Linked DNA regions of Sinorhizobium fredii USDA 257. The protein of the gene in region 2 interacts with the protein of the main gene of each other region in a pairwise test. Links are inferred from orthologs where the notes say so. Each region holds a gene or a part of one and is shown on either strand. Other genes may lie near its edges.

What was found.
Region 1: the proteins of dnaQ (region 2) and dnaN interact in binary tests that used the Escherichia coli proteins (3 or more experiments, as listed by UniProt). The link is inferred for Sinorhizobium fredii USDA 257 from one-to-one orthologs.
Region 3: the proteins of dnaQ (region 2) and USDA257_RS29550 interact in binary tests that used the Escherichia coli proteins (3 or more experiments, as listed by UniProt). The link is inferred for Sinorhizobium fredii USDA 257 from one-to-one orthologs.
Region 4: the proteins of dnaQ (region 2) and dnaE interact in binary tests that used the Escherichia coli proteins (3 or more experiments, as listed by UniProt). The link is inferred for Sinorhizobium fredii USDA 257 from one-to-one orthologs.

What each region holds. Positions count from the first base shown.
Region 1 is NC_018000.1:6,433,050-6,440,036, forward strand. Bases 1,678-4,457 are described here. They hold dnaN (DNA polymerase III subunit beta), read right to left. Parts: upstream 3,737-4,457; coding sequence 2,618-3,736; downstream 1,678-2,617. Other genes in these bases: USDA257_RS30155 (histidine phosphatase family protein), read right to left, coding at 1,678-1,692; pmtA (phospholipid N-methyltransferase PmtA), read right to left, coding at 1,707-2,309; rsmI (16S rRNA (cytidine(1402)-2'-O)-methyltransferase), read left to right, coding at 3,989-4,457. In the rest of the region: USDA257_RS30145 (DUF1330 domain-containing protein), read right to left, coding at 1-269; pyrF (orotidine-5'-phosphate decarboxylase), read right to left, coding at 399-1,103; more of USDA257_RS30155, read right to left, coding at 1,111-1,677; more of rsmI, read left to right, coding at 4,458-4,918; USDA257_RS30175 (YraN family protein), read left to right, coding at 4,908-5,276; USDA257_RS30180 (extracellular solute-binding protein), read left to right, coding at 5,442-6,740; USDA257_RS30185 (ABC transporter permease subunit), read left to right, coding at 6,860-6,987. UniProt on the Escherichia coli protein: Confers DNA tethering and processivity to DNA polymerases and other proteins. Acts as a clamp, forming a ring around DNA (a reaction catalyzed by the clamp-loading complex) which diffuses in an ATP-independent manner freely and bidirectionally along dsDNA.
Region 2 is NC_018000.1:6,104,378-6,111,372, reverse strand. The notes cover bases 1,561-4,348. They hold dnaQ (DNA polymerase III subunit epsilon), read right to left. Parts: upstream 3,410-4,348; coding sequence 2,711-3,409; downstream 1,561-2,710. Other genes in these bases: USDA257_RS28600 (shikimate dehydrogenase), read right to left, coding at 4,096-4,348; coaE (dephospho-CoA kinase), read right to left, coding at 3,509-4,099; secB (protein-export chaperone SecB), read left to right, coding at 2,105-2,611; USDA257_RS28620 (FxsA family protein), read left to right, coding at 1,561-1,965. Outside these bases: mltA (murein transglycosylase A), read right to left, coding at 1-605; more of USDA257_RS28620, read left to right, coding at 1,456-1,560; more of USDA257_RS28600, read right to left, coding at 4,349-4,956; USDA257_RS28595 (Maf-like protein), read right to left, coding at 4,949-5,548; USDA257_RS28590 (pyruvate, water dikinase regulatory protein), read right to left, coding at 5,689-6,510; hemE (uroporphyrinogen decarboxylase), read left to right, coding at 6,917-6,995. UniProt on the Escherichia coli protein: DNA polymerase III is a complex, multichain enzyme responsible for most of the replicative synthesis in bacteria. The epsilon subunit contain the editing function and is a proofreading 3'-5' exonuclease.
Region 3 is NC_018000.1:6,312,160-6,319,267, forward strand. The notes cover bases 2,421-5,321. They hold USDA257_RS29550 (DNA polymerase III subunit gamma/tau), read left to right. Parts: upstream 2,421-2,882; coding sequence 2,883-4,760; downstream 4,761-5,321. Other genes in these bases: USDA257_RS29545 (HIT domain-containing protein), read right to left, coding at 2,421-2,675; USDA257_RS29555 (YbaB/EbfC family nucleoid-associated protein), read left to right, coding at 4,822-5,145; USDA257_RS29560 (LysE family translocator), read left to right, coding at 5,235-5,321. Also shown: USDA257_RS29535 (helix-turn-helix transcriptional regulator), read right to left, coding at 534-1,226; nudC (NAD(+) diphosphatase), read right to left, coding at 1,246-2,226; more of USDA257_RS29545, read right to left, coding at 2,229-2,420; more of USDA257_RS29560, read left to right, coding at 5,322-5,846; recombination mediator RecR, read left to right, coding at 5,897-6,502; USDA257_RS29570 (lytic murein transglycosylase), read left to right, coding at 6,513-7,108. UniProt on the Escherichia coli protein: Part of the beta sliding clamp loading complex, which hydrolyzes ATP to load the beta clamp onto primed DNA to form the DNA replication pre-initiation complex.
Region 4 is NC_018000.1:3,492,760-3,501,013, reverse strand. Bases 2,000-6,046 are described here. They hold dnaE (DNA polymerase III subunit alpha), read right to left. Parts: upstream 5,698-6,046; coding sequence 2,200-5,697; downstream 2,000-2,199. Other genes in these bases: USDA257_RS16155 (L,D-transpeptidase family protein), read left to right, coding at 2,000-2,180. Also shown: USDA257_RS16160 (DNA polymerase IV), read left to right, coding at 1-772; more of USDA257_RS16155, read left to right, coding at 951-1,999; USDA257_RS16145 (hypothetical protein), read left to right, coding at 6,143-6,715; USDA257_RS16140 (DUF5680 domain-containing protein), read left to right, coding at 6,788-7,255; USDA257_RS16135 (ABC transporter ATP-binding protein), read right to left, coding at 7,269-7,955; USDA257_RS16130 (lipoprotein-releasing ABC transporter permease subunit), read right to left, coding at 7,972-8,254. UniProt on the Escherichia coli protein: DNA polymerase III is a complex, multichain enzyme responsible for most of the replicative synthesis in bacteria. This DNA polymerase also exhibits 3' to 5' exonuclease activity. The alpha chain is the DNA polymerase catalytic subunit.

The DNA.
Region 1 (6,987 bases), 330 kb from region 2 along the record:
ACCATCTCGGCATCGGCAACCTCCTGGCGGATTGCAGCGGCGATCTGATATTCCGGGGAATTGTAGCAGTCGATCGCCGCCTGCAGGGAGGGGAATTCGATCACCACATTGCGGGCGCGGACGGCGCCTTCCAACCGGTGGAATTCTCCGCCGCGCGCCAGGAAAGTCGCGCCATATTTCTCGAAGGCCGGCTTTGCGGCCGCCACGTAGTGTTTGTAGCGTTCCGGGTCTCTGATATCGACCCGAGCAATCCAATATCCCTTTGCCATAACGAACTCCTCGTCGTTCTCGAAAAGCACAGACGGGATCGTTACTTCCGGCAATTCTGGGTCGAGGTCAAGCGCACCGGTTGACAGGAAGTGACAAAGCCAAGGCTGGTCGCGCCGCCTCAGGGCGGATCAACCGGAGAGGGTGCTCTCCATCTCGGCGAGGATTGCGCGGCTGGCGGCCAGCGGATCGACCGCCTTGATGATCGGTCGGGCGACGACGAGGTGGCTCGATCCCGCACTGAGCGCCTCGGCCGGCGTCATCACCCGCTTCTGGTCGCCTTTCTCCGCACCGGCGGGGCGGATGCCGGGCGTCACCACCGCCATCTCCGCGCCGATGATGTTGCGGACGGCGGCGGCTTCCTCCGCCGAGCAGACGATGCCGCCCATGCCGGCGGTGCGCGCCTGTTCGGCACGGCGCAGCACCAGTGTGTGTGGATCGGTTCCGTAACCCGCATCGATGACGTCCCGCGCGTCCATCGAGGTCAGCACCGTCACTCCGAGCAGGCAGAGGTCCGATCCCTTCGCCGCTTCGACGGCCGCCTTCATCGCCTTCGGATAGGCATGCAGCGTCAGCATCGACATGCCCATCCTGACGATGTTCTCGACGCCCTTCGCCACCGTGTTGTCGATGTCGAGCAGTTTCATGTCGAGAAAGACCTTCTTGCCGCTCATGGCGAGATCGCGGGCGAATTCGAGGCCGCCGGCGAAGGCGAGCTGGTAGCCGATCTTGTAGAAGACGACCTCCTCGCCCAGCGTCGAGACGATCTTTTCGGCCTCGGCGATCGTAGGAATGTCGAGGCCGACGATCAGCCGGTCGCGCGCGCTTGTGCTCATGTCGAGATCACCCCTGCCAAATCTCCATCGGCGTCCAGTCGCATGTGACGGCCCGATCCGCAAGACGAAAGGCAAAGAGATTGCCGCCGCCCGGCAACTGGTCGGCGCTGCGGGAGATCGCCGCGCCCGTCATCCGGCATTTCAGCAGCGTGCCGACGCCGCCATGCCCCACAAAAGCGATCGGGATCGCCGGATCATGACGGTCGAGGATGGAGAACACCGCCTTCGAGATGCGCGCCTGCGCATCGATGGCGCGCTCCCAGCCCAAATGGCTCTCCTCGGGGTGGGCGAAGAACCGGTCCGCTGCTTTCTCGAAGTCGTCGGGCGGCAGGAAGCCCGTCGAGGAGCGGTCGTTCTCGCCCATCTCCTCGTCGGTCTCGACCGGAACGCCTGCGGCCTCCGCGAGAATTGCCGCCGTTTCGATCGCCTTCTTTTCCGCGCTGGAGATGACGCGGCCGAGCAATCGGACCCACGGCTGTTCGGAGGTCATGCGTACCCGTTCCCGCCCGAGATCGGACAGGCCCCATTCCGGCACGGGGACGGCGGGATCGATCTTGACTTGCGGGTGGGTGATATAGACGCCGAACACGGCAGGTCCGGGGTCTAATGGGCCTTGCTATAGACCCAGAGCTGAGCCGGCGGGATGTTGCGCACGACGAAATCGTAATGCTGGATGCGATAGCGATCCGGCATGGCAACCACTGGCGACATCGGCCCGTAGGAGATCTGAACGACGGGACGGCCGAAGGGGACGCGCGAGAGCAGGTCGTCGATCAGTTCGACGCGGCGGTGCATCGGGAAGTTCAGGAGCGGTACGGCGGAGACGACGCTGTCGAACTGTTGACCGTTCAGCGCGCCGAGCGTGCGCGAAAGGTCGAAGGCATCGCCGTTGATGAAGTGCACGCCAGCGAAATCCTCCTTCAGCTGATTGAAGAATTCGGTCGAGTATTCGACCGATATCAGCCTTTCAGGCGAAATGCCGCGCTCCAGGATCGCCTTGGTGATCACGCCTGTGCCCGGGCCGAGCTCGAGGACCGGCAGACCGGAACGCGGGTTGACGACGCTCGCCATGCGTCGCGCCGTCACTGCGGATGTCGGCAGGATCGCGCCGACGGCCCGGGTGTTGCTCATCCAGCCCTTGAAGAAGCGAATCTCTTCGTCGAACTTCTGACCGAACTTTTCCTTCACCTTCAGGCGCAGACTCATCGAATCCCCTCGACTTCATTGTTCCATGGCAACACGCGCGTCGCCGCAAATCGGCGGCCCGCGTGAGCGTCTGTGCATAATGTGCTCGCATCTGCGGCGAAAACAAGTCGGCCTGCGTCTGAAAGCGACACTTTATCAACAGAGGGCGACGTCGGATCTATGAAAAAACCACCACGCGGGCGTGGCGGGTTTCAGTCCGATATCGCTCCGCTGCATGCTTCCCGAGATCGCAGCCGATCTAAGGATAGAACGGCACCAATTCAAAGTGCGACAGCGACCTTTGTGCGTCTGATCAAGACGCTGACGTCTTACACGCGCATCGGCATCAGCACGTAGAGCGCGTCGTCCGCCGCGAGGTCCCGCACCAGCGTCGGCGAACCCGGGTCCGCCAGCATGAAGACCGCTTCATTGCCGGTAAGTTGGGCGGTGATGTCGAGCAGGTACTTGGCGTTGAAACCGATCTCGAGCGGGTCGCTCTCATAACCGACCGGCAATTCTTCCGTTGCGCTGCCGGAATCCGGGTTGTTGACGGTCAGCGTCATCTGGCCTTCGTTCAAGGCGAGCTTGACGGCTCGGCCGCGTTCGGAGGAGATCGTCGAGACGCGGTCGACGGCTTGCGCGAAGGACTGGCAGTCGACGCGCAGCTCCTTGTCGTTGCCGGCAGGAATCACCCGCTGATAGTCCGGGAAGGTGCCGTCGATCAGCTTCGAGGTCATGACGATCGAGCCGATCGTCAGGCGGATTTTCGCGTCCGAGACCTCGACCGTCACGACCACGTCCGGATTGTCGAGCAGCTTCTGCAATTCGCTGACGGTCTTGCGCGGAACGATGATGCCGGGCATGCCCTCCGAACCGGACGGCGCCTCGATGTCGGCACGGGCGAGGCGATGGCCGTCGGTCGCAACGGCGCGCAGCTTCAACTGCCCCTTGTCCTCCACCGTGTGAACGAAGATGCCATTGAGGTAGTAGCGCGTTTCCTCCGTCGAAATCGCGAACTGCGTCCTGTCGATCAGCATCTTCAAGTCCGGCGCCTTGACGCGGAAGGAATGCGAGAAGCTGCCGGCCGTGAGGTCCGGAAAGTCCGATTGCGGCAGGCATTGCAGCGAGAACTTGGAGCGGCCCGAGGCAACCGTCATTGCCGTACCCTCGGCATTGGTGGCGAGCCGCACCTCGGAACCGTCCGGCAGCTTGCGGACGATGTCATAGAGCAGGTGGGCCGGAACGGTCGTGGCGCCGGCCTGTTCCACCTGGGCCGGCGTTGCCTCGGTGATCTCCAGGTCGAGGTCGGTCGCCTTCATTTCGAGGCTGGCGCCATCGGAGCGCAGGAGCACGTTCGAGAGGATGGGGATGGTGTTGCGCCGTTCGACCACGCGATGGACATGGTTCAGCGATTTCAAAAGATTGGACCGCTCAAGAGTAATGCGCATGGGATGCTACCGCTTTCAACCATTGCCGGACGGGCGGTGCGCCCGCCGCAGCGTCAAACTGCGTGTGTCCCGGCCGGCCGGCCGGAGTGATGTGGACGGGCAAAATGGCAGAAAAATCGCCGCGAACGCAAGCGGTTTTGCGGGCTTTTCCCAAATGCAGGCGCCCGCCGGGGCCGGCGGCCTTGCCCTGCGCGTGCGGCTCACTCATAAAGGGCGCGAACCGGCAAGCCGGGCATAAGCGGGAACAGGGCGTTGGACAAGCAGCAATCGACCGAAGCGGCGGGGAAGGAAAGGCACCGCAGCTTTCGCCTGCACAATGCAAGCATTCCGGCGCGCCCGCTGGAGCCGGCTCTCTATCTGGTGGCGACGCCGATCGGCAATCTCGCCGACATCACCTTGAGGGCGCTGGAGACGATCGCCGGCGCCGACCTGCTTGCCTGCGAGGACACGCGGGTGACGCGGGTGCTGCTCGACCGCTACGGCATCGTCAATCGGCCGGTTGCCTATCATGAACACAACGCGGCCGAGGCCGGGCCGCGGCTGCTTTCGGCGCTTGCCGCGGGGAAATCCGTGGCGCTCGTCTCCGATGCCGGCACGCCGCTCGTCTCAGACCCGGGCTATCGCCTGGCGCAGCTCGCGATCGACGCCGGTCATCGGGTCGTGCCCATTCCCGGTGCGTCGGCGCCGCTCGCGGCTCTCGTCGGATCCGGTCTCCCGAGCGATGCCTTCCTCTTTGCCGGTTTTCTGCCCACCAAGGACAAGGCGAAGCGCGATCGGTTGGCGGAATTCGCCCACGTGCCAGCGACGCTTCTCTTCTTCGAGTCGCCGCACCGCATCGCCGCGACCGTCGCTGCGGCCGCCGAGATTTTCGGCGAAGGGAGGAAGGCGGCGGTCTGCCGCGAACTAACCAAAACCTTTGAGGAATTTCGCCGCGGCACGCTCGGCGAACTGAAGGCGTTTTACGACGAAGGCGCAAGTGTGAAGGGCGAGATCGTTCTGGTGATCGGACCGCCCGATGCAAAGCCAGCCCCCGGGGCCGCGGATGTGGACGCGCTCCTGAAAACACTTTCCCGCGACATGCCGACGGGCAAGGCCGCGACGGAAGCCGCCCGGCAAACCGGATTGCCACGCAAGGAGCTCTACGACAGGCTGCTGGGTCTCAAGGACAGCAATGAAGGTTGAGCGTCCGGATGCCCGCAAGCTGAAGGCGCTGAAGCGCGGCCATCTTGCCGAATACCGCGCCGCGCTCTGCCTGATCGTCAAGGGCTACCGCATCGTCGCCATGCGCTACCGCACCAAGCTGGGCGAGATCGACATCATCGCTCGGCGCGGCGACCTCATCGCCTGCGTCGAAGTGAAGGCCCGCGGCACTTTCGACGGGGCGGTCTTCGCCGTCTCCGATACGGCGCAACGGCGGATCAGGGCCGCCAGCGACGTCTGGCTCTCGCGTCAGGCGGATTTCCACCGCCTCTCTGTCCGCTACGACATCGTCGCCGTTATGCCCTGGCGCTGGCCGCGGCACCTGCCGAATGCTTTTTGATCGACGAGCGGAACGAGGCAAAGTGCGCGCGGTTTTCGGCCCGCATCCCGCGACCAAGCGATCGCGGCAAATTTGTAATCGTTCCGACACAAAAGCATTACCGGCCTGTCATTGAAGATCACTAGTCCACTGCCAACCGGAACCACGGTGGAGAGGGACCCAGACATGCTCAAAACAATTTCGCTCGCAGCCCTTGCTCTTGCATTTTCGACGACCGCGTCGTTCGCCGCGACCAACATCACCTGGTGGCACGGCATGGCCGGCCGCAACGGCGAGGTGATCAACGAAGTCGCCCAGAAATTCAACGCATCCCAGAGCGCTTGCGCGCTGACGCCCGTCAGCAAAGGCACCTATGAGGAAGCGCTCGCTTCCGGCATCGCCGCCTTCCGCTCCGGCGAACAGCCGAACATCCTGCAGGTCTTCGACGCCGGCGCCGCAACCATCATCAACGCCAAGGGCGCTGTCATTCCGGCCGAAGACCTGATCAACAAGGCGGGCTACAACTTCGATCGCAACGCCTTCATCGACGGCGTGCGCTACTTCTACGCCGACGCCGAAGGCAAGTTCGTCGGCATGCCGTTCAATTCCTCGGCGCCGATCATGTACATCAATGACGAGGCCCTGAAGAAGGCCGGCGTCGAGGCGCCGAAGACCTGGGAAGAGTTCGAGGCGATCGCGCCGAAGCTGAAAGGGGCCGGCTTCATCCCGCTCGTCCAGTCGCAGCTCACCTGGCAGTTCACCGAGAATTTCTTCTCGCGCAACAACGTCCAGTTCGCCACCAACAACAATGGCTACGACAGCGTCGTCGATACGAAGCTCAACGTCACCGACCCGAATCTCGAAATGATGTTCGAGAAGCTGAAGGCCTGGAAGGACCAGGGCCATTTCGCCTTCTACGGTGCCGGCTGGAACGACAACCAGAAGGTCTTCGAAGAAGGCAAGGCAGCGCTTTGGATCGGCTCCTCCGGTTCCTTCGGCGGCCTGCAGAAGACCGCGCAGATGCCGTTCTCCGCGACGTTCCTCCCCTATTGGGGCTCGATCAAGGGCGCCGGTACCAACTCCTTCATCGGCGGCGCCGCACTCTTTGCCATGTCCGGCAAGTCGGACGAGGAAAACAAGTGTGTGGCCCGCTTCTTCCAGTTCCTGACCTCGCCGGAAATCCAGTACTTCTACCACAAGTCCACCGGCTACGTCGCCATCACCAAGGCAGCCTACGAGCTCGCCGAGAAGGACGGCTACTACAAGGAAAAGCCGGTCGCCGAAGTCGGCATCAAGCAGCTCCTGCTGCCGGCCGGCGAATGGTCCAAGGGTTACCGTCTCGGCTTTTACCCGCAAATCCGCGAGATCATGGAGCGTGAATACGGTCGCATCTTCTCCGGCGAAACGACCGTGAAGGATGCCCTCGAAACGATCGAGAACGAAGGCAACGAACTGCTGGCCCGTTTCGCCAAGACGGCCGGCTGATCTCGATGGTGATTGGAACAGATCTCCTCCCCGCGACGCGGGGAGGAACAGGAACGAAGGCTGGAGGACGTCGTCTCGGCGCTTTCCGGCTCTTTGGCGGCAAGTCGGACAGGGGCGAAATGGCTGCCAAGCGCGTGCAGTTCTCGTCGCCTTTCCTGCCCTATCTCTTTCTCGCGCCGCAGCTGGCGATCATCTTCGTCTTCTTCTACTGGCCGTCGATCCAGGCGATCCAGTCGTCCTTCTACTT
Region 2 (6,995 bases):
GCATAGGTGATGCGGCGGCGCGATCCATCCGGATAAACGAGCCGGGCCGCACCTTGGACATGGACGAAAAAGACATCGACTTTCGAGCGGGCGTAGGCGATCTCCAAGCCTTGGCCCAGGAGCAGGCCCTCCTCGATCGTCCGGCGATCGGGATACTCCTCAATCCTGCCGTCACGCAGCCGGCCGAAGGCGAAATAGGGATCCATGCCTTCCGGCCGGTTCGTATCGTCGATATCAACGAGGTCGGCGGGGCGCCGGTAGAAGGGAAAGCGGAATGCCTCGTCGGCGATGGCGCGAACCTCAACCTCTGGTTCGTAAAAGGCGGTGACGAAGCCTGGCCTTCTGTCCGCAGGCCGGATGCGGAAGGGCACGAAATGACCTTCGAAGAACTTCCGCGCTTCCGGCGCGCTTGAAAAAACCGCCCCGGCCGCCTCGAAGACGGGCAGCAGATCGGCAACCGAAACACCGAGAGAGCCAGTCCTGTACGGCTTGACCGCCGTCACCTGATGCTGACAGCGGCGCAGCGCGTCGATGACGGGAGTCGGGTCATCCTGTTGCCACCCCGGCAATTCCGAGAAGGCGACCGGTTCGAGATCAAAGGCCATTATCGCCCCTTGCGGTCAATTTTCCGATTCGGTGGCGATCAGCTTCCAGTTTGGGTCGCGCGATCGGGCATCGCGCGCAAACGTCCAGAGGTCGTTCACTTCGGCAACCGAATCGGCATCACCGTCGATCAGCTTGCCTTGCTTGTCGTAGGTGGCGGAGATGAGTTGGCTGATGATGCGGACCGTGACGTTCTCTTCGCTGTCCTTGAGTTCCGCATGGACGAGGTCGGCCTTTTCGATGCCGACAAAGGTCGACTTGACCACCTCGCCCTTGCTTTCCCGTTCGGCGATCGCCGCTTCGAAGCCCTCATAGACCTCGCGGGACAGGAGCCCTTTAAGTGTCTTGCGGTCGCCATCGGCGAAAGCCATGACGATCATCTCGTAGGCCATCTTCGCGCCGTTGAGGAATTCGGCGGGCTGGAAGCTGGGATCTGCGTCGCTGAGCGCCCTCAGTTGGGCATTCAAAGGCGTACCGGGCTTCGAAAAGCCATCGATGGCGGCGTAGCGCGACTCGTCCTCCGCAGTGCTCTCGCGGCGAGGGAGCTGCACGACCTTGCCATTGTCTCTCGCCTCCGGACCCTGCGCCTCGCGCGGCGAATAGGGATCGAAAGGCGGTCGTTCATTTCCTGTCCTGCGGCCAAGGACGCTGCGCAATTGCAAGAAGATGACCACAGCTGCGATCAGGAAAAAAACGTGATGAAGTCAAAAGAGCCCATTTCCACCCGGAACCGCTGTTAGAATTTATCTTGGTGTTCCATATAGTCCGCAAGGATAAACCATTCAAATGGCGATGTCGCACCCATAAACCGGAGACTGATCAATTGCACTCATCTTCTTGCGAGCACGATCAATGCGTTCGGTGATCATTCCTCTCGTCATTCTCGGTCTGCCGATCGCAGAGATTACCGGTTTCGTTGTCGTCGGCCGGGAGCTCGGCTTGGCGATGACGCTGCTCCTCGTCCTGTTGAGCGGAGTTGCCGGCGTCTTGCTTCTCCGCATCCAGGGGCTCGGCACTTTGCGCCGTGTACAGGAAGCGGCGCGGGCAGGAAAGGATCCCGGCCCGGATCTTCTTGGCGGTGCGCTCATCTTCATTGCGGCGATCCTGCTGATCGTTCCCGGCTTCATCACCGATATTGCCGGCCTGGTCCTCTTCCTGCCCCCGGTCAGGCGCGCCATCGCTTCCTTCCTACAGACGCGGCTGACGATCCTGACGACGGGAAGCGGCTTCTATTATGGCGGCGGCGGGAACGACCGACCGCCGCACAGGCCGACGATCATCGATCTCGATACGGACGAGTTCTCCAGGAAAGACGAGGACGGAGACGGTTCCCCGCCACCGAGCAACCGGATTTCTCGTTAGATCAGGGGCCATAATGATTCCGGCCGAGGAGGGCTTGAATCGCCCTTCATTCCGGGGAACCGGTCCGGGCTTCGAGGGTTGTAAGCCCAGGACCGAAATGCTAGACGGCCTCACCAATTCGAAGTCCGAGGAAACTCTTATGACGACTGATACCGCATCCAACGGCAACGGCGGCGCCGCCCAGCAGACCCCGTCGCTCAATATCCTGGCCCAGTATGTCAAGGACTTCTCCTTCGAGAACCCCGGCGCACCGCGTTCGCTCCAGGCCCGCGAGCACGCGCCGTCGATCAACATCAATGTCAACGTCAATGCCAACCCGCTCGCGGAGAACGATTTCGACGTCGTTCTCTCGCTGAACGCCCAGGCGCAGGACGGCGACAAGGTGCTGTTCAATGTCGAACTCGCCTACGGCGGCGTCTTCCGAGTTTCGGGCTTCCCGCAGGAGCACATGCTGCCGCTGCTCTTCATCGAGTGCCCGCGCCTGCTGTTCCCCTTTGCCCGTCAGATCGTCGCCGACGCGACCCGCAACGGTGGTTTCCCGCCGCTGATGATCGATCCGATCGATTTCGCGCAGATGTTCGCTCAGCGCATGGCAGAAGAGAAGGTCCGTGCTCAGGTCGCCAACAGCAACACGACGACCAACTGACGCATCCCAATTCGGATAGTGATGGAAAACCCGGCTCGCGCCGGGTTTTTGTTTTCAAGCTGAGCCAGCGCTACCGCTTCGCCCTTTGGACGACATGTCCTAGCGGCCGTATTTCACCCAGATCGCCTTGGCGCCGATCTTCGAAACAAGAGCCGCATGGGCGGCGATTTCTGCCTCCGTCAGGCGCGGCGCCAGCAACCGCTCCCTTTGCATGACAATGATCGGGCCGTCGTCCGCCTGTACGGCAAGACCGCCGATCTCACTGGTGACGAGTCCGAGAGCCGCCTGCCGGCCGCCGATCATCTCGATATAGACTTCGGCGAGTAGTTCGGAGTCGAGAAGGGCGCCGTGCTTGGCGCGATGCGAATTGTCGACGCCATAGCGGCGGCAGAGGGCGTCGAGCGAGTTCGGACCCATCGGGTGCTTTCGCCGCGCCAGCGACAACGTGTCGGTCACCCGATCGATGGCAATCGGCGACAGTCCCAAGCGATCGAACTCCGCATTGATGAAGCCGATGTCGAAGGTGGCGTTGTGCGCCACCCAACGCGCGTCGCCGAAGAAATCGACGATCTCCTCGACGACGTCGGCAAAGGACGGTTTATCCTTGAGGAAGTCGTCGGTGATGCCGTGCACGGCGAGCGCGTCGGGGTGGACCTTGCGGGCGCCGGGATTGATATAGAGATGGATCGTCCGCCCAGTTGGAAACTGGTTCTCGAGCTCGACGCCACCGATCTCGATGACCCGGTCCTCGCGGCTGTCGAGGCCAGTCGTTTCCGTATCGAAAATGATCTCACGCATGGATTTTCCTAAAGGCGGGCGCTCGGCGAATCACGGCCACTCTTGCACGCGATTCTAATGTCGTTCTTTTGCCAATTGAAGCCCATTGGTTGGCCCAGATCAGTGCCGGCCCGCGCGCAATCGATCGACAATGGCCCGAACCTGCTCGCGGGTGACGTCGAAACTGTTGCTTGTGTCGATCACATAGTCCGCTCTGGCGCGCTTGTCGCTGTCGGGCACTTGCCGCGCGAGGATCATCGCGAATTTCTCCGCGGTCATGCCCGGGCGCTTCATGACGCGCTCTCTCTGACTCTCCGCATCGCAGCTGACGACGACGACCCGATCCACCCGCTTTTCGGCCCTGGTCTCGAAAAGTAGGGGAATATCGAGAAGAACAAAAGGCGCCCCGGCCGCCTTGTGCCGGGCGATGAATTCCATTTCCTTGGCGCGAACGAGCGGGTGGACGATCCGCTCCAGTTCGCCAAGCCGCTCCGGTTGCGCAAGCAGTTGCCGGGAGAGTTCCGCCCGGTCGATGACGCCGTCCTTTGCGACACCCGGGAAGGCTGCTTCGACCGGGGCGACCGCTTCGCCGCGATAGAGGTCGTGGACCACCTCGTCCGCGTCGCTCGCCGGTACGCCGAGCTCCCGAAACATCTGAGCCGCTGTCGTTTTTCCCATGCCGATGGAGCCCGTGAGCCCGACGATGATCATGCGTGAACGTCCATATCCTCGATGATGATTTGCCGAAGCGTTTCATCGACAACCGGTCTCTGACCGAACCATTTCTCGAATCCGGGCACTGCCTGATGCAAGAGCATGCCAAGCCCGTCGACGATGCGGAAGCCCTGCGCTTCGGCCTGGTAAAGGAGCGGTGTCTTCAGCGGCACATAGACGATATCGGTGACCACGGCGCCGCTTGCCAAGGGCGAGAAATCGATTGATGGCACCGGCTCGCCGTCCATGCCGAGCGACGTCGTGTTCACGAACAGGCCGGCGCCGGCCATAACTTCGGAAAGTGCGGCTACCGGATGAGCCTCAACGGCGCGGCCGAACCGGTCGGCCAGTTCCTGCGCCCTGGCGGCGGTGCGGTTCACCACGTGGATCGTCTTGACGCCGCGATCGCGGACGGCCTGGATCACGGCGCGACTGGCGCCGCCGGCGCCGAGGATGACCGCCGTCGAGCTCCGGTCCCAGCCGCTGGCGCGCTCGTCCAGATTGGCGACGAAGCCACGCCCGTCCGTATTCGTCGCTGAGATCTTTCCGTCCTCGAGCCAGAGCGTGTTGGCGGCGCCAAGCTCGGCGCTCAGCTCATCCGGCCGGTCGGCAAGCTCATATGCCATCTCCTTGTGGGGGATGGTGACATTGCCGCCGCAGAAGCCGGCGCTGCCGTCCCGCAACTGGCGCATGAAATCCGGGAATGCCTCCGGGGTCACTTCGTAAGCCCGGTAGCTTCCGGCAATTCCGAACTGCTTCAGCCAATAGCCGTGAATCAGCGGCGAGCGCGAATGCCTGATCGGACAGCCCGTGACGAAGGCATGGTTAACAAATGTTTCACGTGAATCACGCATCGATCGATCCCAATTCGCGCAGTTTGGAAAGGAGCGGCAGCATCGGCAGGCCCAAAATGGTAAAGTAATCGCCGTCGATCTTCTCGAAGAGCTGGATCCCCTCGCCTTCGAGCTGATAGGCGCCGACGCTCGAAAGCGCCTTCTCCCCGACCCGCTTCAGATGCCGTTCGACAAAGGTCCGGTCCAAGGGCCTGACCGTCATATGCGCCGTCGAGACGTGCCGCCAGAGGACATCGCCATCGCGGACGATCACGATCGCGCTGTTCAGGCTGTGCGTCTCGCCGGCGAGCGACAAGAGATGCTCGGCGGCTTCCGCCATGTCCTTCGGCTTGTGATAGACGCGGGCCCCAAGCGACATCGTCTGGTCGCTGCCGATCACCAGTGCTCCATCGAAATGGCGCGAGACATCCCTCGCCTTTGCTTCGGCGAGCGCCAGCGCAACTTCGGTCGGCGACGCACCTGCTTCCTCCAGCGGACGCTCCAGGGCCCGCTCGTCTAGCTGAGCTGCGCGCGCCGCAAATGTCAGCCCCGCATTTTCCAGGAGGGCGCGTCGAAATGGGCTGGCAGAGGCCAGCACGAGCGAGGATTTCATCTTCTCAATTCCGCAGTCCCGAGATCACCATGGTCGCTGGACCGGTTCGATCCGAACCATCATGATCGATTCATCATGAACCGGAACCGAACGGTGACCGTCCGACTGGTGCGCGCCCCGCCCGGTTCCTGCGATTCGCTCTATCTGAGCCGAGGACGAAGGGCAACGATTGCCGCGGCCGTTTCCTCGATCGAACGCCGCGTCACGTCGATCAGCGGCCAATTGTTGCGCGCGCAGAGCGTGCGGGCATATTTCAGTTCCTCGGCGATCGCTGCCCGGTCGGTATAGTCCTCGCCATGGAAGCTCTGGGTCGTGCCGAGCACGCGATGCTGGCGGACTTGCGACAGTCGGTCGGCACTGGCGATCAGCCCCACCACCAGCGGCTTCGTCGCCTTGAGCAACCCGTCCGGCAAGGGCACGCCGGGCACGATCGGGATGTTGGCGGTCTTGATGCCGCGATTGGCAAGATAGATGCTCGTCGGCGTCTTCGAGGTCCGGCTCACCCCGACGAGCACGACGTCCGCCGCGTTGAAGTCGGCCGGCATCTGGCCATCGTCGTGATCCATGGTGAAATTCAGCGCTTCAATCCGGGCGAAATAGTCGGCATCCATGACGTGCTGTGCGCCCGAACGCCGACGCGACGGCGAACCAAGATAGGATTGGAACAGCTCGATGATCGGATCGAGGACCGAAACGCAAGGAACGCCGATCTCGCGGCAGCGCTGGTCGATCATACCGGCAAGCTCCCGGTCGACGATTGTATAGAGCACGATGCCCGGCGCGCCGTCGATGGCGTCGAGGACCTGCATCAACTGCTTCTTGTTGCGGATCAGCGGATAGACGTGTTCGAGCGCGTGCGCGGACTGGAATTGCGCCGCCGCCGCGCGGCCGGCGGCAATCAGCGTCTCGCCGGTCGAATCGGAGACGAGATGCAGGTGGAAGTAGTTTTTTCGGTTCTCCACGCAATTCTCCGGAGGCTGTTGATAGGCCGGGACACCAGACGCCAAAATCGCGGTCGCCGCTCAGGCAGGTGGAAAACCGCCGCGTTATTCACATTCGGTACCGAGACGAAAAACGCCCAGGCGCTGTTGTGGACAAGACTCATGCCGACGACAAATTGTCACGCGGATCGACTCCTTGTCCACAGGAATCGCAAATCCGGGAGTGCAGCCAAGATCCTGACTTTTCTGAGTTTTCGCGGCTTTTCCCGATCCGTCGGAAATTCGGTCGAACTTTCTCCCACCATGCGCGCGTCGATCCCTGCTGATTGGAAGAACTGAGGATTGATTTTAATCCTTGATACCCACCGACTCTAAGAAATAGAAACCTTTTCAATAAGGTTTTATTTTTAGATTGGGGAAATGGCGAGTGGCAGAGACACGTCGCAAAGTGATAGAGGTGTTGAACGGCAAATGCCTCACACCTCCACCCGTCTGGCTGATGCGCC
Region 3 (7,108 bases), 210 kb from region 2 along the record:
TGCGGCAGTAAGTCTTCCACACCCCGCCGGCGATGCCCGCGGGGTGTGAGCGAGACCTTCGCTAGGCCTTAGTCGTCGAAAAGGCAGACACGAAGGCGATGCCCGTCCGGATCGAGGGCGACGAATGTCGGTCCGAAATCCATCTTCGTCAGTTCCTGCGCAATCGGCAGGCCCATCGCCCGCCATTCCTCGTAATGCGCGCGAACCGCTTCTTCCCCTTCCACCATGAATGCGAGTTCGGCGCGGCTGCCTTCACCGACCGGTCCGGGCTGTACGCCTGCTGTTGCCCACAATCCGAGAACGAACCCGTTCTGAAGCTCGAAGGAGGAGAAGGTCGGGAAGCTGACCAACGGTTCCTTACCAGCAGCTTGCGATAGAATTCGACGCTAGCCAGTGGCTCCGTTACATAAAGGACGATGAGATTGGCTTTTGCCATGATGGGTCTCCTTGTTTCGGGACCCTCAAGCTACTGATGCATGCTGTCAGTTTTTGTCAGCAGTCTACGCGTAGCGGAAAAGCAACTCCTCTGTCGTTCAAGCCCCGACGGAGTGGACGCCATGCGTGGCGCGCCAGTCCTTGAGCAGGGCTTGGCGTCGGCGCGGGTAGCGATTGTCGAGCATTGCCGCTTCTGCGATCCGGTCGGTCCGGAAATGGCGGAAATCCTGCCGCAGCTCGCACCAGGCGGCCAGCACCCGCACCTCCTCGAAAAAGCCGAGCGCGAAAGGCCAGACCGTGCGGCGGCTGTCGCGGCCATCATTGTCGAGATAGCAGAGCTCGAGCTTGTGTTCGCTGCGGATGGCCTTGCGCAAGAGGCCGAGATCGATCCGCTCGGCGATGGTTTGGCGCGATCCCACGAGCAGTGTCGAACTGTCGAGCTTCTCCTTGAGCTCCGCCGGCAGCACCGAGCCGATCTTCGCCAACGCGTCGGCGGCTGCTGCCGCGAGTCTTTTATCGCCGCGATTCGCCACCCAGCGCGAACCGAGCACCAGCGCCTCGATCTCTTCCTCGGAAAACATCATTGGCGGCAGCAGGAAGCCGGGCTTGAGGACGTAGCCGATGCCGGCTTCTCCCTCGATCTCGGCGCCTTGGGCCTGCAGGCTGGCAATATCGCGGTAGAGGGTGCGGAGGCTGACTCCGGTCTCCTCGGCGAGATGTCGGCCGCTCACCGGCCGGCGGTGGCGTCTTAGCACCTGAATGAGATCGATCAGCCGTTCCGAGCGCGACACCGGTTCTGCTCCTTCGCGCTCAGCTTCGCTCCGGCCAGGCCAGCCAGTCGCGCATGAGCTGGTGGGCGATTGCGCCCTTCGGCGGCGGTATATGCTCGTCCGGCGTGCTGGCCACTCCGGTCGAGCGCTCAAGCATCGCTTCCGTCTCTGCCCGGGTGAACCAGCGCACGTCCTCGAGCTCCTGCTCGTCACGCTTGATGACGGTCGATCGCGCCTCGGCAAAGCAGCCGATCATCAGCGAGTGCGGCAGCGGCCAGGGCTGGGAGGCGTGATAGCGCACCCGGCCGATGCGGATGCCCGATTCCTCCTGGGTCTCCCGGCGCACGGCGTTCTCGATTGTCTCGCCCGGCTCGACGAAACCGGCAAGGCAGGAATACATGCCGGGCGCGAAATGCGGGCTGCGGCCAAGCAGGCAGAGGTCGCGCTCGATATCGACCGTCAGCATGATGACGACCGGATCCGTGCGCGGAAAGACCATGTGGCCGCAGGCCGTGCAGATGCGCCGGTACCCCCCGGCAGCACCGTCCATAGGCCCGCCGCACCGGCCGCAGAAGCGGTTGTTGGCGTTCCAGGTGATCAGGCTCGACCCTTGGGCGAATTGGCCGAGCAGTTCCTCCGGCAGCATCTGCTGCCGGTAGAGCATGCGCGCATCGGCGATCTTGAACGGCTCCGGCACGGTCTCCTCCGTCAGGCCGGACGGCACGGCAAGCCGCGGCTCGCCGTTCGGAAGGTAGCCGAGCAGGACCGCCTCGTCGATCGTCGGTTCGAGACCTGCAAGCTCATAGGGTGCGAACAGCGGGTCGATGATCTTCTCGTCGTGCTTGACGATCAGCTTCGCGCCGGAAAAGGCGAGGAAATGCGCGCCCGGATGTTCGAGCGCCTTCTCGACGCAATCGTCGGCGCGGTGCTCCGATTGCCGATCAAGATGGTTTTCCGCAAAGGCGACGAATGTGCTCGGCTCCGGATGGGGGCTGTGAAGATCGAAGATCGTTTTCGTCATGTTCAGAGATTTTCCAGTATACGTTCTGCAAATGCCTGATGCTCCCCTTCCGGCCACGGCTCGGCCTTGCCGAAGCCCCAGACCGGACCCGGCCAGTTCGGATCGCCCTGGCGGCGGGCAATGACATGTACATGAAGCTGCCGGACGACGTTGCCGAGCGCGCCGATGTTGATCTTCTCCGCTCCGGCGACCTTCTTCAGCGCGGTCGCCACCATGTTGGTCTCGAAGGTCAGCATCGCCTGATCGAGCGGCGACAGGTGGAAGACCTCGGAGACGTCGGCCCGCTGCGGAATGAGGATCAGCCACGGCCAGCGGCGGTCGTTCATCAGGCGCATCTGGCAGAGGCCGATCGGGGCGATCGGGATGCCATCGCGCTGAAGGCGCTCGTCGAGCGTGAAACCGGTCAAGAAAATCTCCTCGGGACCAAGCGGATTCGCCTTGTATTGCATATCGATAGCAGTTTTTTGGCGGCTTGGCTTGCATTTGCTTCAGATATTGCCGATATGGAAGCCGGGAGGTTGGTGGTGGACGAGCCACTCGCCAACCGGGTCAGGTCCGGAAGGAAGCAGCCCTAACGAGCCCCGGCACGGGTCATCGTGCCAGCCTCCCACCTTCTCCGTCCTGTCGGGACAAGAGTTCGAACAGCGGCAGGGTCGATGAGCGACGAAGCGCCCATTTCATCCCCAGTTTCACCCGTCGAGAAACCGGCCGCCTACCGCGTTCTGGCGCGCAAATACCGCCCCAAGGATTTCTCCGATCTGATGGTCGGCCAGGAGCCGATGGTGCGCACGCTCACCAACGCTTTCGAGACCGGCCGCATCGCCCAGGCCTATATGCTGACCGGCGTGCGCGGCGTCGGCAAGACGACGACGGCGCGCATCCTGGCGCGGGCGCTGAACTACAAGACCGCCGAGATCGACAAGCCGACCATCGACCTGCGCGTGCCGGGCGAGCATTGCCAGGCGATCATGGACGGCCGGCATGTCGACGTTATCGAGATGGACGCCGCCTCCCACACCGGCATCGATGACATCCGCGAGATCATCGAGCAGGTGCGCTACAGGCCTGTTTCGGCGCGCTACAAGGTCTACATCATCGATGAAGTGCACATGCTCTCGACCCAGGCCTTCAACGGCCTGCTGAAGACGCTCGAGGAGCCGCCTGAGCATGTGAAGTTCATCTTCGCCACCACCGAGATCCGCAAGGTTCCGATCACCGTCCTGTCGCGCTGCCAGCGCTTCGACTTGAGGCGCATCAGCGCCTCCGATCTGGTCGGGCTGTTCTCCATCATCCTGAGCAAGGAGGCCGTTCCCTTCGAGCCGGAAGCGCTTGCCATGGTGGCGCGCGCCGCGGAAGGGTCGGCACGCGACGGCCTGTCGCTGCTCGACCAGGCGATCGCCCATGGCGGCGGCTCGGTCGAGATGGAAACGGTGCGTTCGATGCTCGGTCTCGCCGACCGGGCCCGCATCGTCGACCTCTTCGAGCATGTCATCAAGGGCGACGCGGCGGCAGCCCTCGGCGAATTCGCCGCCCAATACGAAGCTGGCGCCAATCCGACCGTTGTCTTGACCGACCTCGCCGATTTCACCCATCTGGTGACGCGCATGAAATATGTGCCCGAGGCGGCCAATGATCAGTCCTTGAGCGAGATCGAGCGCCGGCGCGGCGCCGAATTCGCCGGCAGTGTTGCGGTCACCACCCTGTCGCGCATCTGGCAGATGCTCCTCAAGGGCATTCCCGAGGCGGAAAGCTCGGCGCGGCCGGCGGGGGCCGCCGAGATGGTGCTGATCAGGCTCGCCCATGCCGCCCACCTTCCTTCGCCGGAAGACGCCGCGCGGCGCCTTATGGAGCTTTCGGGCGGCGAGCCTGCCGACGGGCGCCCGGCGCCGGCCCGCAGTGGCGGCAGTCCCCAATTCCAGGCCGGCCAGCCGGTTCAGGCCCGCTCCATCGAGGCAGCGCCTGTCCAGCGCCCGTCCGGGAACGGCGCGACCATGCTGCGCGCCGTTCCAGACGTTGCGGCCCAACCCGTCGGCGTTGGGCGCATCGAGGACGGACCGGCACCGGCAGCTGCCGCCAAGGCGGAGCCAAAGGTCCCAGTCAATTCGGTGAGCGACATCGCCGATCTCTGTGCGAAGAATCGTGACATCAAGTTGAAGACCTTGGTGCGCGGTTTCCTGCGGCTCGTGCATATCGAGCCCGGCAGGCTCGACGTCAATCTTCCCGACGATGCGCCGAAGACGCTGCTCAATGAACTGGCCGTCAAGCTCAAGGAATGGACCGGCATCCACTGGGTCGTCAGCTACAGCCGCGAGCCGGGCGAGCCGACGCTTGTCGAGGCCGAACAGCGGGCCCAGGAACAGCGCGTCAACGACGCCCGCCAGGATCCGGACGTCGCAGCGATCCTGGCGCGCTTTCCGGGTGCGAGAATTACCGACGTGCGCATTCGCGCCGCGGCGGAGGAGATCGAAAACCTCGCTCCGGCTGCGGCCGAATCCGAAGACGGCGATATCGTCCCCGGCGACGACATCGAGTAACGCTCAGCGTGGAAGCAGCGCTTTGAATTCAGGCAGTCATACCAAAGGACAGGAGACGACGATGCGCGACATCATCGGCATGATGGGCAAGGTCAAGGAAATGCAGGCCAAGATGGAGAAGCTGCAGGCGGAGATCGCCGCACTCGAAGTCGACGGCATGTCCGGCGGCGGCCTCGTCACCGTCCGGCTCGACGGCAAGGGCCACATGAAGAGCCTGAAGATCGACCCGTCGCTCTTCAAGGAGGACGATGTCGAGATCCTCGAAGACCTGATCGTCGCCGCCCACAAGGAGGCCAAGGACAAGGCCGAGGCCATGCAGGCGGAAAAGACCCGCGAACTGACCGCCGGCCTGCCGATCCCGCCGGGCATGAAGCTGCCGTTCTGATCGGCCTCTGGAGCGCTTGAACCGGCTCCTGCTGGCGAGAACGCAAATCGTGCTACTTTGCAGCTCAGCTTATTGGGGAGGAGAATGCCATGTCGCTTGCGTCGCTGCTCGTCTTTGCCGGCGCGCTGTTGATTGCTGCCGGTTCGCCGGGACCGAGCATCGCCGCGCTCGTCGCCCGCGTACTCGCCAAGGGCGCGCGCGATGTGCTTCCCTTCCTGGCGGCCATGTGGGTCGGCGAGGCGATCTGGCTCTCCTTCGCCGTTGCCGGCTTGGCGGCGATCGCCGAGACCTTTCATTGGATGTTCGTCGCCATCAAATGGGCGGGCGTTCTCTATCTTCTCTTCCTGGCCTGGAAGATGTGGTCGGCCGAACCGGCATTGCCGAGCGACAGCCTGCCGGAAGCAAGATCGGCATCGAAGATGTTTCTTGCCGGCCTGACGATTACGCTCGGCAATCCCAAGATCATGATGTTCTACGTGGCACTGCTGCCGTCGATCGTCGATCTCGGCTCGGTGACCTTCCTTGGCTGGACGGAACTTGTCGCCACCATGGTCGTGGTGCTCGTCGTCATCGATCTCGCCTGGGTGATGATGGCGGCCAAGGCGCGCCAGTTCCTGAAGAGCCGCCGCGCGGTCCGGATCGTCAACCGCGCCAGTGCGGGCACGATGGCTGGCGCGGCCGTCGCAATCGCCACGCGGTGATCGCCGTCAAACCGATTCCGTTTGTCGGTGAGATGCGCTAAAAGCCGGCCATGGCAAAGCGAGTCACCGGTCCCGAAATCGAAAAGCTCATCCAGCTCCTGGCGAAGGTGCCGGGCCTTGGGCCCCGTTCCGCGCGGCGCGCGGCGCTGCATCTCGTCAAGAAGAAGGAGCAGTTGCTCGGGCCGCTTGCCGAGGCGATGGGCGAGGCGCACCGCAAGGTCAAGATCTGCTCCTGCTGCGGCAATGTCGATACGATCGATCCCTGCACCGTCTGCACCGACGAGCGGCGCGATCAGTCGGTGATCATCGTCGTCGAGGACGTCGCCGATCTGTGGGCCCTGGAGCGCGCCGCGGCGCTGAATGCCGCCTACCACGTGCTCGGCGGCACGCTGTCGCCGCTCGACGGCATCGGCCCGGACGACCTGAACATCAAGGGCCTGGTGGATCGCGTCGCCAAGGGCGGGGTGCGCGAGCTGGTCATCGCGGTCAACGCGACCGTCGAAGGCCAGACGACCGCCCACTACATCACCGACCAGCTCGAAGGCATGGAAGTGAAGATCACCCGCCTCGCCCATGGCGTTCCGGTCGGCGGCGAGCTCGACTATCTCGACGAAGGCACGCTGACGGCCGCGCTTAGGGCGCGTACGACAATCTGAAGGGATGCCGATGCGTTTGAAGTCTCGTGTTGCCTCGTGGTTTACCGGTCTTTGTGCGGGGGTGCGCCGCGCGTGCCTGCTCGCAACAGTCACCGCGCTCCTCGCTCTGCACCTTCCCGCTCACGCCGCCACCAAGGCCGGCGTGGAAACGCAATTCCGGCAATGGCTGCAGAATGATCTCTGGCCGGAGGCGAGACAGGCCGGCATTTCTGCCGCGGCCTTCAAGGCGGCCTTTGCGGATGTGAAGCTCGATTGGGACCTGCCCGACCTGGCGCCGCCCGGCTTCCCGAAGGCGAAGGAGCGCAAGCAGAGCCAGGCCGAGTTTTCCTCGCCCGGGTCCTATTTCTCCGAAAGGCGGCTGCAGGGGCTGGCGGCGACGGGCCGGAGCCTCGCCTCCGCTCATCAATCGACGCTGAAGCGGATCGAGCGGACCTACGGCGTTCCGGGGCCGGTCGTGCTTGCCATCTGGGGACGGGAGTCCGGCTTCGGCCGGGCGAAGATCCCACATCCGATCATGGACGTGCTGGCGACCAAGGCCTTCATGTCGACGCGGCCGGAGCTGTTCCGGCGCGAACTGATCGCCGCCCTCACCATCCTGCAGAGCGA
Region 4 (8,254 bases), 2.6 Mb from region 2 along the record:
CGGCATCACCGTCTCCGTCGGACTTTCCTACTGCAAGTTCCTCGCCAAGGTCGCCTCCGACCTGCAGAAGCCGCGCGGCTTCTCCGTCATCGGTCAGTCCGAAGCGGTCGACTTCCTGAAGGAGCGCCCAGTGACGTTGATCTGGGGCGTGGGCAAGGCCTTCGCCGCGACCCTCGAGCGGGACGGCATCCGCACCATCGGTCAGTTGCAGACGATGGACGAAGCGGATCTCATGCGCCGCTACGGCTCGATGGGGCAAAGGCTATACCGCCTGTCGCGCGGACAGGACGAGCGCATCGTCGAGACCGACGACGAAGCAAAGAGCGTGTCCTCGGAGACGACCTTCAACGTGGACCTGTCGCGCCCGGACGAACTCGTTTCGCATCTCAGGCGCTTGAGCGAGCAGGTCGCGCTGCGGCTGCGTAAGTCGGACCTTGCCGGGCAGACGGTCGTCCTAAAGCTCAAGACCGCGGACTTCAAGATCCGCACACGCAATCGACGGCTTGAAAGTCCGACCCGCCTCGCCGACCGCATCTTTCGCATTGGCCTTCAGCTGCTCGAGAAGGAAGTCGATGGTACGAAATACCGTCTGATCGGCATCGGCGTCAGCGACCTCACCTCCCCGGATCTCGCCGATCCGCCGGATCTCGTCGATCCACTGGCGACGCGGCGGGCTGCCGCCGAGGAGGCGATCAACAAGCTGCGCGACAAATTCGGCAAGATCAGCGTCGAAACGGGATACACCTTCGAACATCGCCGGCGCGATCAGTAGACCTTCTCGCTCGATGACCGGCGGCGCGACTCCAGTAATCCAATTCGTTAAATATTGCCCGTTACCCTAGATCGATAGCTTCGGCGTGCCCGTTCAGCAGCAACATGGACGCGCACGTCGACGCCCGGATGGAAGCGCCGCGACATGTTTGCGCTTCAGGTCGGAATGAGGGTTTGTATTGCGTTTCACTCTCAGGATCGGACTGGCCGTTCTCATCGTGTCGGCGCCATCGGCCTTTGCGGCCGGCGCCAAGGCGCCCTTGCAGATCGTCGTATCGAGACAGCAGCAATCGCTCGTCGTCTATGACGGCGATACCGTCGTCGCCACGTCCAATGTCTCCACCGGCAGGCGCGGCCACACGACCCCGACGGGCATTTTTTCGATTCTCGAGAAGCGACGTCATCACAGATCGAATATCTATTCGAATGCGCCGATGCCGTTCATGCAGCGGCTCACCTGGTCCGGCATCGCGCTGCATGGATCGAACCATGTACCGGACTATCCGGCCTCGCACGGCTGCGTGCGCCTTCCGATCAAGTTCGCCGTCGGCCTGTTCAATATGACCGAACGCGGCATGCATGTGGTGATCTCGGATCGTCAGGTTACGCCCGTCGAAGTCGTGAGCAGCACGCTGTTTCAGCCGAACCAGTCGCGACCGCCAGAGCCGCCGATGTCGGACGTGCCCCTCCGCCCCGCTATCACCCATTTCGACGGAAGTTCTGTCGAAGTCGCCATGACGGACAGACGCCCTTCGCCGGCGTTCCTTGACGAGGATCGGGCGCCGATCCGAATCCTGATCACCCGGCGTGGCACTCAGGAGACCATGCGCGATCTCCAGATGCTGCTGACAACGCTCGGCTACGATGCCGGCGATCCGGACGGCCACAGCGGCCCAACGACACTTGCTGCGATCCGCTCCTTCCAAACGGCCGAGGGGCTGCCGGTGGACGGCAAAGCGACCCCGGAACTGGTCGAGGCCGTCTATCGCAAGGCTGGCCGAGACCGGCCGTCGAACGGCATTCTGCGCGTTCGCCGCGAGTTTCAACCTCTTTTCGAGGCAGAGATCAGGATCGACAAAGCCGAACTGGCGCTCGGCACGCATTTCCTGCAGTTCCAGGATATCGACGCGGCAACCGGGCAAGGCAAATGGTTCGGCATGTCCCTGGACAACGCTCTGTCAAAAGCCGCGAAAAATCGGCTCGGCATAGCGGTCGACGCAGATCCCATGGAGTTCAACGCCTTGCAGCGGACTTTGAACCGCATCACCTTGCCTGAAGACGTCCGCCGGCGCATCGCGGGCCTCCTTGCCGATGGGTCGTCGCTTTCGATCTCGGATACCGACACGGGGCTGGAGACCGGCGAAGGGACCGACTTCATCACCGTCACGCGTTCCGTAAGCGGCGGCTGATGATCAGTGGTCGAAGCTCCTATACGAGCTCGACGTCCACTACACCGGGCGCCGAGCGAAGAGCTGCGGCAATCTCCGGCGAGATCCGATATTTTTCGCTGAGCTCCACCTCGATCTCCCGCTGACCATTGTCCTTGATGACGATGAACGAGACGAGGCCATCCCCCTTGGCATTGAGGTGCGAGGTGATGGAGCGCAAGGGGCCGGAATCGCGCACATAGACGCGCAGCGCCTTCTGCATCTGCAGCGATTCCTCTTCGAGCGAGCGCAGGGTCCGGATGCGAAGTCCGATGCCTTCCGGCCGCTCCTCCGCATCCACGGTCATCACCAGCGATTTGCCGGGCTCCAGGAGGTCGCGGTACTGGTTCAGCATCTCCGAGAAGAGCACCGCCTCGAACTGGCCCGACGCATCCGAAAAGGCGACAATGCCCATCTTGTTGCCGGTGCGCGTCTTGCGCTCCTGCTTCGAGGTCACCGTGCCGGCGAGCCGGCCTGCGGTCGCACCTTGCTTCACAGCCGCGGAAAAATCCGCGAATGTCTGCACGCGCATCTTCGCCAAGAGCTTGTTGTAGGTGTCGAGCGGATGGGCGGACAGGTAGAAGCCGAGCACCTGGAACTCCCGGTGCAGCTTCTCCGAGGCAAGCCAGGGCGTAAAGACCGGCAGCGCAACCTTCTCCGGCCCCGTCGCCGCTCCGGCGCCGAACATGTCGCTCTGGCCGCTCAGCTTGTTTTCCTGGGCGCGCTGCGCAAATCCGAGGATCCGGTCGAGTCCGCCGATCAGTTCGGCCCGGTCGTAGCCGAAGCAATCGAAGGCGCCTGCGGCGATGAGGCTTTCGAAGACGCGCCTGTTCAAGAGCTTCGGATCAATGCGCAGGCAGAAATCCTCGAGGCTTGCAAAGGGACGATCGCCGCGAGTAGTGACGATGTGGTCGACGGCGGATTCGCCCACGCCCTTGATGGCGGCAAGCGAGTAGTAGATGCGGTTCTCGCCGGTCTCGAAGTTACGGAACGAGGTCTGCACCGAGGGAGCGAACACCTGAATGCCGAGACGCATCGCGTCCTGGCGGAAGTCGTTGATCTTGTCGGTGTTCGACATGTCGAGGGTCATCGACGCCGCCAGGAACTCGACCGGATAGTGCGCCTTCATATAGGCCGTCTGGTAGGAGACGATGGCGTAGGCGGCCGCGTGCGACTTGTTGAAGCCGTAATTGGCGAACTTGGCGAGCAGATCGAAGATCAGGTCTGCCTGCGGCTTTGACACGCCATTGCCGATCGCGCCTTCTACGAAGCGGGCCCGCTGCTTGTCCATTTCCTCCTTGATCTTCTTGCCCATGGCGCGGCGCAAGAGATCGGCCTCGCCGAGCGAATAGCCCGAAAGCACCTGGGCGATCTGCATCACCTGCTCCTGATAGACGATAACCCCTTGCGTTTCCTTGAGCAGATAGTCGATCTTCGGATGGATCGATTCGATCTCTTCCTCGCCGTGTTTGCGGGCGTTGTAGACCGGAATGTTCTCCATCGGACCCGGCCGGTAGAGGGCGACCAGGGCGATGATGTCCTCGATGCAGTCGGGCCGCATGCCGATCAGCGCCTTGCGCATGCCGGCACTTTCCACCTGGAACACCCCGACCGTCTCACCGCGGGAGAGCATCTCGTACGTCTTGGGATCATCGAGCGGAATGCTCGCAAGATCGACCGCGATGCCGCGTTTGGCGACGAAGTCGACCGCGGTCTTCAGCACCGTCAGCGTCTTCAGGCCAAGGAAGTCGAACTTGACGAGGCCGGCCTGCTCCACCCACTTCATATTGAACTGCGTGACCGGCATGTCGGAGCGCGGATCGCGGTACATCGGCACCAGCTGCGACAGCGGCCGGTCGCCGATGACGATGCCCGCGGCATGCGTCGACGCGTGGCGATAGAGACCCTCGATCTTCTGAGCGATGTCGAGAAGCCGGCCGACGACGGGCTCCTTTTCCGCCTCCTCCTGCAAGCGCGGCTCCTCCTCGATCGCCTTTGAAAGCGGTGTCGGATTTGCCGGATTATTCGGCACCAGCTTGCAGATCTTGTCGACCTGACCATAGGGCATTTCCAGCACGCGTCCGACGTCGCGCAGCGCCGCGCGCGCCTGCAGCGATCCGAAGGTGATGATCTGTGCCACCTGCTCGCGCCCGTACTTCTGCTGCACGTAGCGGATCACCTCTTCGCGGCGGTCCTGGCAGAAGTCGATGTCGAAGTCCGGCATCGAGACGCGCTCCGGATTGAGGAAGCGTTCGAACAGCAGCGAGAAACGCATTGGATCGACATCGGTGATCGTCAGCGAATAGGCGACCAGCGAGCCGGCGCCAGAGCCGCGGCCCGGGCCGACGGGGATGTCATGCTGCTTCGCCCATTTGATGAAGTCCGCAACGATCAGGAAGTAGCCCGGGAACTTCATCCGCTCGATGACGCCGAGTTCGAAGGCCAGGCGCTCGCGATAGTCTTCTTCCTTGTAGCCCGGCGCCATGCCGAGCTTGGCCAGGCGCAGCTCCAGCCCCTCCTCCGCCTGGCGGCGAAGCTCCGCCGACTCGGCGCGCTCGGCCTCCTCGGGATCATCCGAGGCACCTGTGAAGCGCGGCAGGATCGGCCCGCGGGTCTTCAGCATGAAGGAGCAGCGGCGGGCGATCTCGACGGTGTTTTCCAGCGCCTCCGGCAGATCGGCGAAAAGCGCCGCCATTTCCTTGCGGCTCTTGAGATAATGATCGGACGTGAGCCGGAAGCGGCGATCGTCGGAGACCACGGCGTTGTGGGCGACGGCCATCAGCGCGTCGTGCGCATCATAATCGGCCGGCGAAGGGAAGAAGGCCTCATTCGTCGCAACGAGCGGAATGTCGTAGCGATAGGCAAGTTCGACCAGGCGGCTCTCTTGGCGGCGGTCGTAACTGCCGTGGCGCTGCAATTCGACATAGAGACGATTGCCGAACAGCTCGATCAGCGTTTTGAGGCGCGCCTCGGCAAGGGCCGGCGAGCCGGCCTTCAGCGCCAGGTCGACGGGGCCGCCGCCGGCGCCGGTCAAGGCGATCAGACCATCGGTGCCGCCCGCCGCAAGCCAGGACCGCGCTATGCGCACCGCCTGATGTCCCTCCCCTTCAAGATAGGCACGGCTGACGAGGTCGACGAGCCGCTTGTAGCCTTCGTCGGACGCGGCAATCAGGACGATCGAAGGCAGCTTGGCGAGTTGCTGCGCATGGCTGCGCCGTTCCCCCTCCGCCTCGTCCTCCATATCGATGGATAGTTGGCAGCCGATGATCGGCTGCAATCCGTCGTCCGCGGCCTTCTGGGAAAACTCGAGTGCCGCGAACAAATTGTTGGTATCGGCAATGCCGATGGCCGGTTGATCGTCGGCCACTGCCTTGCCGATGATCTTCTTGAGCGGCAGCGCCCCTTCCAGCAGCGAATAGGCCGAATGCACGCGCAGGTGCACGAACTGCGGGTCTGCCGGACCCACCGTGGTCTGCCCTATGCTTCCATCACCTGCCATCGCCGCACTCCGATTCCTGTCCGGAGCGAGGATATCCCGTTTCCCGCACAGACTGTCCAGCCTTACGAACCAGACCGCGCATTTTTGTGCGGATTGCGCCTTTTGCGCCGGTCCGCCCGGCCGCCACCGGCTACATGCCGAGTGCGATCACCGAAATGCTCGCGATGAAAAGGGTCATAGAGGCGAAGGCAGCGAGATCACGGACGAAATCAGTCATAACATGGCTCCTTTCGGCTATTGTTCTTTTTTGTTCTATTTTTGTTCGATAGTCAAGCAAGCGCGCATGAAACGCCCGTTATTCACCGGCTATGGTTAATACAACCGGCGCGTTCAGTTTTGCCGACACCCGTCAGCCCCGGCACCACAGGAAAGGAGCGAATCACGTAAGGTTGTGGCATCGCACCATCTGTGCAGTGCGCCCGCCTCTCCTTTTCAAGGGATTTCCATGCGAACGGTTCTGCTTGCAACGTGTCTGTTGTTACCGTCGTCTCTCACCGTCGCGGCAGATGCCATCGATCCCGCCCGAATCGTTTCAGCCGCGACGGGGGACTGGGACAAGGATGATGCAAGCGATCTGGTGCTGCTTGTCGCCCCTGTAGAAGCCGGCGGCGAGAGCAACGCCGTCTATCTCTATCTCACCAATGACGTCGGCAGGCTGGTGCTGAGGTCGCTGATCCCCGACAAGGTCTGGGGACAGTTCGATGTCTACGGCCAGGCACCATCGGTCAACGCCCTGCCGAACGGCTCGATACAGATCACCTCGCACAACGATGCGATCGGCCGCAACCGCTGGGAGCAGACGCTGACGATCGCCTATCGCAGCTCCGATTTCGTCGTCGCCGGCTATACCTATTGGTCCTACGACACGCTCGACCTGGACAACACAATGCGATGCGACTTCAACGTCCTCAGCGGCAAGGGAACGGCCAATGGGAAGCCGATCAGGGCCAAGGGCGACACCATTCTGCTCAAGGACTGGAGCGATGAGATCGGCCAAAGGGCCTGTGACGCGAAGTAGTTCGTTCCCTATTTGTTCTTTACACGCTTAGTCTCTTGAGGCATCCTCCGCGGGAGACCGAGGGGACCGCCCATGATCAACATCGAGGAACTCACAGGCTTCATCGTCGAAGCGAAGGCAAAGACTTATGTCGGCGACGGCGCAAGACTGGCGTCCAGCCGGACAGGCTCCCATGATATCGGCCATCAGCGCGGCACGTGGCGCTATCTCGACAGCTATTTCGGCGGAACCGACTTTGCCGGCCAGGAAGCGGTCTGGCATGACGACAAGCCGTGCTGGGCCATGAATTACTTCGGCCGCATCATTCGCCCGGAACTTATCGATGCGCGGCGGGCAGGCGCCGTCATCAAGGCGGCACTGCAGACAATGTATCGCGAAAAGCGCCACTTCCTCGGCGGCATGGAATATCAACATGCCTATGGCTGTTATATCGACAGCAGCCGCGGCGCGACCGACCACTTTTCCGGACGCGAGACCATTTTCGTCGATGGCGAAGAGGCCTATGAGCTCGATTATCGCGACGGGCTGATCGTGCCGTGAGGCTCGTTCCGGCTTATCTCAGCTCGACGACCTTGCCGTCCTCGATCGTCACGCAGCGATCCATAAGAGCCGCAAGCTCGTGGTTGTGGGTGGCAATCAGCGCCGCCAACCCGGACTGACGCGCAAGGGCCTCCATCGCCTCGAAGACATAGCCGGCCGTCTCCGGATCAAGGTTGCCGGTCGGCTCGTCGGCCAGCAGAATGAGCGGCGCGTTGGCCACCGCCCGGGCGATCGCCACCCGCTGCTGCTCGCCGCCGGAAAGCTCGGTCGGGCGGTGCGCGGCGCGGTGCCCGATGCGCATATAATCCAGCAGAGCCCCTGCCCTCTCGGCCGCTTCCCCCTTGGACAAGCCGGCGATCAATTGCGGCATCATGATGTTCTCGAGCGCGGAGAATTCCGGCAGCAAATGATGAAACTGATAGACGAAGCCGATCTCGTTGCGGCGGATCGCCGTGCGCCGGTCGTCGCTGAGGCCGTTGCATGGAATGCCGTTGACGACGACGTCGCCCGCGTCCGGATGCTCGAGCAGCCCGGCAATGTGAAGCAGGGTCGACTTCCCGGTACCCGAGGGCGCAACAAGCGCGATGGTCTCTCCGCTCCGCAGGGTCAGATCCGCGCCCTTGAGGATCGGCAGGAAGGTGTCCCCCTCGCCATAGTGTCGTTCGACGCCGGAGAGCTGCAGTGCCACGCGCGCATTCATCTACGTTCTTGTCCTATTATTCGTACCGCAGGGCCTGCACCGGATCGAGACGTGAGGCACGCCAGGCCGGAAAGATCGTCGCCAGGAAGGAAAGCGCCAACGCCATGATGACCACGGAGACGGTCTCGTCGGCATTCATGTCGGCTGGAAGCTGACTCAGGAAGTAAAGCTCGGGATCGAAGAGCGTCGTCCCGGATACCCAGGAGAAGAACTGGCGGATCGACTCGATGTTGAGGCAGACGACGACGCCGAGGATGACGCCGGCGATCGTGCCGGCGACGCCGATCGCCGCTCCCGTC